One region of the Methylocystis hydrogenophila genome, then DNA from elsewhere that is predicted to be linked to it. Evidence: predicted binding sites of a transcription regulator. Region 1 holds the regulator's gene; the other holds the start of a gene.
The links. Region 1 encodes LexA, which represses DNA repair genes until DNA is damaged. Its sites were predicted from a motif close to TGTTCNNNNTGTGTTCNG; they were not measured.
Positions count from the first base shown of each region.

Region 2: ssb (single-stranded DNA-binding protein) is a predicted target of LexA. The motif match lies at 1,029-1,046, and genes of this name have one in related genera.

Region 1 is NC_018485.1:39,854-42,986, reverse strand. It holds gene gltX (glutamate--tRNA ligase) at 1-1,205, opposite strand, end outside; gene lexA (transcriptional repressor LexA) at 1,426-2,136, shown strand; gene BN69_RS00205 (ComEC/Rec2 family competence protein) at 2,247-3,133, opposite strand, start outside.
Region 2 is NC_018485.1:3,239,351-3,242,483, forward strand. It holds gene lpxB (lipid-A-disaccharide synthase) at 1-257, shown strand, start outside; gene ssb (single-stranded DNA-binding protein) at 420-923, opposite strand; gene dctA (C4-dicarboxylate transporter DctA) at 1,133-2,449, opposite strand; gene uvrA (excinuclease ABC subunit UvrA) at 2,729-3,133, shown strand, end outside.

The DNA of each region.
Region 1 (3,133 bases):
ACGAGCGTCGCCAGCCGCCCGCGCGCTTCCGCCGAAAGCAGCTGCGCCGCCTTTGCATCGAGCGACAGCGGACGCTTCGCGAAGAGAAAGCCCGCGCCGTCGAGAAGTTCGTTCAAGGTCTTGGCGCGCGCCTTCAGTCCCGGCAAGGCGGCGCGCAACTGCGCGCGCGTTCTATCGGTGAGCGCCTGCGCGATGGCGCCGCCGCCTTCGAGATAGGGAAGCGTCGCGACGAGCAAGTCGAACAGCGCGTCATCATCGCTGTCGCGCAGATAATGGCCGTTCATATTTTCGAGCTTGGCGAAATCGAACCGCGCCGGCGAGCGATGCACCTGCGCAAGATCGAACGACTCGATCATCTCCGGCGTCGTGAAGAACTCCTTGTCGCCCTGCGACCACCCCAACCGAACGAGATAGTTGCGCAGCGCGGCCGGCAGATAGCCCATCGCGCGGTAGGCGTCGACGCCGAGCGCGCCATGGCGCTTCGAAAGCTTGGCGCCGTCCGGTCCGTGAATCAGCGGAATATGCGCGAAGGCGGGCGCCGTCCAGCCCATCGCCTGATAGATGTGTGTCTGTCGCGCCGCATTGGTGAGATGATCGTCGCCGCGAATGATCTGCGTCACGCCCATGTCGTGATCGTCGGCGACGACCGCGAGCATATAGGTCGGCGCGCCGTCCGAGCGCAGCAGAATGAAATCGTCAAGATCCTTGTTCTGGAAGACGACGCGTCCCTGCACGGCGTCGTCGACGATCGTCTCGCCGTCCTGGGGCGCCTTGATGCGCACGACATAGGGCGCGCCGGCGGGCGCCTCGGAGGGATCGCGATCGCGCCAGCGGCCGTCGTAACGCCAGGGGCGCTTTTCGGCCTTGGCCTTCTCGCGCATCTCCTCGAGCTCCTGCGCCGTGGCGTAGCAGCGATAGGCGCGTCCCTGCGCCAGCAGCGCTTCGGCGACTTCCGCATGGCGCGCCGCGCGCGCGGACTGGTAGACGATGTCGCCGTCCCATTCGAGGCCAAGCCACTGCAGGCCGTCGATGATGGCCTCGATCGCCGCTTGCGTGGAGCGCTCGCGGTCGGTGTCTTCGATACGCAGCATCATCCGACCGCCGTGCTTCTTGGCGTAAAGCCAGTTGAACAGCGCCGTGCGCGCCCCGCCGATGTGCAGAAAGCCGGTGGGCGACGGAGCGAAGCGAGTGACGACCTGAGACATGAGCGACGCGAATTCCTTGGCTTTGGGTCGGCCCGTCTAGCACGGGACAGGCGGGGCGAACATAGTTCGTCACGAATGATGGCTTAACCAAAGCGTGAACATATGACTTGCGGAACGCAGTAAGAACCGATATCGTTCTGTTCATGATTTGTTTAGGTTATCGAGCCAGAAGCTGCGGCTCAGCCAAAATCAACGATTCGGCTTGCGGGGCGGTGCGGCGATGCTGACCAAAAAACAAAATGATCTATTGCGCTTCATCCATGAACGTCTGAAGGAGTCGGGCGTGCCGCCGTCCTTCGACGAGATGAAGGACGCGCTCGACCTGCGGTCGAAGTCGGGGATTCATCGGCTGATCCTCGCGCTCGAGGAACGCGGCTTCATCCGCCGCCTGCCCAATCGCGCCCGCGCGCTCGAAGTTCTGCGTCTGCCCGAATCGTCCACGCCACGGGTCGCCGGCGGGCGCAGCGGCAAGTTCTCGCCGTCCGTCATCGAGGGAAATCTCGGGCGCGTGCGGCCGCTCAGCGAACGTTTCGAGGACGAAGGCGACCATCAGGTCGCCGTTCCGGTCATGGGACGCATCGCCGCCGGCACGCCGATCTCCGCCATCCAGAACCGCAGCCACACGATCAATTTGCCGCCCGACCTGCTGATGAGCGGCGAGCACTTCGCGCTCGAAGTGCGCGGCGATTCGATGATCGAAGCGGGAATCCTCGACGGCGATACGGTCGTCATCCGCAAGCAGGACAGCGCCGACACCGGCGACATCGTCGTGGCGCTGATCGACGACGAGGAAGCGACGCTGAAGCGCCTGCGCAAGCGCGGCGCCTCGATCGCGTTGGAGGCGGCCAACCCCGCCTATGAGACGCGCATCTTCGGCCCCGATCGCGTCCGCATTCAGGGCAGGCTTGTGAGCCTGCTGCGGAAGTATTAGTTTCGTGGCAATGCCGTCATTGCGAGCGAAGCGAAGCCATCCAGCGCTTTAACAGCCCCTTGATTGCTTCGTCGCTACGCTCCTCGCGATGACGCGTGAATTGCTCCGCCCTACTCCAGCGGCTCCATCGCTCGCGCCTCTTCCGCGCTGCGCTCGTCATCGCTCAGCGGCGCGGCAAATCCGGACGCCCGGCGATTGCGGGGCGCGGGGGACCATGGGCGATCCTCGTCGATCGCGCGCGCGGTCGTCCATTCGACGCGATCCGCCTTGAACCTCAAAGCCACCGCCCCTGTTTCGGACAGTCGCTGGCGATCGATCACGATCTCCGCCGCGCAGCCCAATGGCGCATAGAGCGGCGTCACAATGACGGCGGCGCGCGCGCAGTCTTCGAAAAAGCCGCCGCGCCCGGCGACGAGCGCGACTAAGCGGCCATTGACGGCCTTCGCCACGCAACCCGCGTCGTCGCAAGCGACGCCGCTCCTCGCGTCCGCGGACGGGCGCGAGTCGCCGTCCGCCCGCAACCATTGTTCCGCGGCGAAAGCGCTCGGCTTTTGCCCCATGACGGCGAGCTGACCGGACGGAAGACGCAGCGCCGCCGATTCTCCGGTCGCCGGCACGGCCAGATCAAAGGGCGCGCCGCTCCTCGCGCCCATCAGCCCGATCACGGCGAGCGGAATGGCGAGCGCGCGCCACGCCCAAGTGCGCCACAACACGAGCGACAGGACCGCAAGCGAAAGGAAAAGGATCGCCCAGGGCGCAAAAGCCGCAACCGGCAGACTCGCGCCGGGCGCGCTCGCGATCAGCCCGGCGAGATAGGTCACGAGGTCGATGCCCAGGTTCAGATAGCGCCAGATGAAGCCGTCGAGGCCCAAGGGGTAAAGCGCGGCGCCGACGAGCGCGCAGGGAACGGCGAAAAATTCAATGATCGCCAGCGTCAGCGGATTGCCGATCAGCACATAGGGGCTCAGCTCGTGAAAATCATTCGCCATGAATGAAG
Region 2 (3,133 bases), 570 kb from region 1:
TTCTCGTCAAAGTCGAATCGATCGTGCTGCCCAATCTTATCATCGGCGAGAATATCGTGCCGGAATTCCTGCAGGAGGCGGCGACGCCGCGCGCGCTCGCCGAGGCCTTAAGGCCGCTCTTGCGCGAGAGCGCCGCGCGCGAAGCGCAGCTCGCGGCCTTCCAGCGCGTCCGCGCGCGCCTGCTCGAAGCAGGCCGGACGCCGAGCGCTCGGGCGGCGGACATCATCCTCGAATATGCGTCGCGCGGGCGCTCTTAGAGCGCTTCGCGATCACATGGGCCTGCTCTAGAGCGCTTCCCGATCACATGGAATCATGTGATCGATAAGGAATCGCTCCAAATCAAAACGTTGGAGCGGGTTCTCATCGAAAAAGTCTGTCAACTTTTTCGGAACCTGCTCTAAACGAGCGCGCGGCCGAGGTCAGAAGGGAATGTCGTCGTCGAGTTGGTCGGAAAGCTTGCCGGCCGGGGCGGGACGCCGTTCGGCGGGACCGCGCTCCATCGGCGAGGAGCGGCCGAAGGATCCGCCGCTCTGGCCATAGCCGCTGTCGTAGTCGCCCTCGCCGCGTCCGCCCTTGCTGTCGAGCAGAGTCAGCTCGCCGCGAAAACGCTGCAGCACGACATCGGTCGCCTTGCGCTGATTGCCGTCCTTGTCGGTATATTCGCGGGTCTGCAACTGGCCTTCGAGATAGATTTTCGATCCCTTGCGGCAGTATTGCTCGGCGATCTTCCCGAGATTTTCGTTGAAGATCGACACATTGTGCCACTCGGTCCGATCTTTGCGCTCGCCGGTGTTCTTATCGCGCCAGGACTCGGTCGTCGCGACCGAGAAGGAGACGACGCGATCGCCGGACGGCAGCGTCCGCACCTCCGGATCGCGGCCGAGATTGCCGATCAGGATCACCTTGTTGACGCTGCCCGCCATGTCGCTCTCCGCTTGCTTGACGCCTGGCACTCTAGTGCAAAGGCCGCTCCTGGGGCGCGCCGGCTCGGCTTGTCCACAGCTGATGTGGCGCCAGGAGACCCTTAATGTTCGTTTTTTGTTCTAGCATCTGCCGTAACTTCATGCAAGCACAGCGGAATTTTGTTCTCTTTCCAAGGCTTAATGGATGCGCGCGCCTGTGGGCTCCTGGCTTATTTCGTCGTGACGCCGATCGCGACGTCGGAAGGATCAATCTTGCGTGCGAGCCCCGCCGTCAGCCGCGCGCGATCCAGCTCGCCCTCCCAGGCGGAGACCACGATCACCGCGACGCCATTGCCGATGAAATTCGTCAAGGCGCGGCACTCGCTCATGAATTTATCGACGCCGAGCACGAGCGACATGCCTGGCGCCAGCTGCGGATCGACCGCCGTAAGCGTCGCCGCCAGCGTGATGAACCCCGCGCCGGAAACGCCGCTTGCGCCCTTCGACGTCAGCATTGTGACGATGAGGATGGTCGCCTGATGCGAAAGATCCAGCTCGACGCCCATCGCGCGCGCGATGAACAGCGTCGTCAGCGTCATATAGATGTTGGTGCCGTCGAGATTGAAGGAATAGCCGGTCGGCACGACGAGTCCGACGACCGACTTCGAACAGCCGAGCCATTGCAGCTTCTCCATCAGAGCGGGCAGGGCGCTTTCCGATGAGGACGTGCCGAGCACGATGAGCAGCTCGTCGCGCAAATAGGCGATAAGGCTGAAGATGTTAAAGCCGGCCGCGCGCGCAATGACGCCCAGCACCAAGACGACGAAGAGCCCGGCCGTGAGATAGAACAGCCCGACGAGTCCGGCGAGCGAGAGAAGCGCGGCTGAACCATATTTCGCCACCGTATAGGCCATGGCGCCGAAAGCGCCGATCGGCGCGGCTTTCATGATGATGGCGATGACGCCGAACATGGCTTGCCCGACGTCGTCGATGATCACCCGCAGCGCGCGGCCGCGTTCGCCGAGCGCCAAGAGCGCGAAGCCGAAAAGCAGCGAGAACAGCAGAACCTGCAGAATATCGCCCTTGGCGAAGGCGCCGATCGCGCTGTCGGGGATGATGTCGAGCAGAAAATCGACGCCGCCGCGCTTTTCGGCGAGCGCCGTATATTTCGCGATGGCGGCAGGGTCGGGCCTTCCGGCGAAGCCAGCGCCGACCTGAACAAAATTGCCAACCAGCAGGCCGAGCGCGAGGGCGAATGTGGAGACGATCTCGAAATAGAGGAGCGCCTTGAGTCCGACGCGGCCGACCTTGCGCGCGTCCTCGATATGGGCGACGCCCGACACCACCGTGCAGAAGATGATCGGGGCGATCGCCATTTTGATCAGCTTGACGAAACCGTCGCCGAGCGCCTTCACCCAGTCCTGCGCGCCGGCCTCCGGCGCCAGCCCGCCGAACAGCGCGCCCAGCGCAATAGCCGCGAGCACCTGGACATAGAGGTGGCGGTAGAGGGGTTTCCCCGCTTCAAGTCTAAGATGTTTCTTCGTCATGGATTTTTTGCGCTGATGGCGATAGGCGCCAGAATATGGCTGAGTTACCGCCATTCGACAAAGGCGCCTATTGTCTTGGCGGCGATCGGATGATCTCGCGAGCGCAAATGACGCCTTGGTCCAGAGGCGACGCCAGGTCCTGGATCGCTTCGCTTCGCTCGCAATGACGAGGAATTTGATCCGGAGAGCGGCAGCTTGTGATTTGCGCAGCGCAACAAGTGGCTTTCGCCCCCGCGAGCGCCTAAATTAGCGCTTCCCGTTCCCCACCAGCCCTCATCAATGGCGAGCAACAGCAAAAAATCCGTGGCCCTAGTGGTGGAGAAGGCTTTCGCTGACTCCAAATCCATCTCCATTCGCGGCGCGCGCGAACATAATCTCAAGAATGTCGATCTGACGATTCCGCGCGACAAGCTCGTGGTGTTCACGGGCCTCTCCGGCTCGGGCAAGTCGTCGCTCGCCTTCGACACCATCTATGCCGAAGGCCAGCGCCGCTATGTCGAGTCGCTGTCGGCCTATGCGCGGCAATTTCTGGAGATCATGCAGAAGCCCGACGTCGATCAGATCGACGGGCTGTCGCCGGCGATCTCCATCGAACAGAAGACGACATCGAAAAATCCGCGCTCGACCGTCGGCACGGTCACCGAGATTCACGATTATATGCGTCTGCTCTGGGCCCGCGTCGGC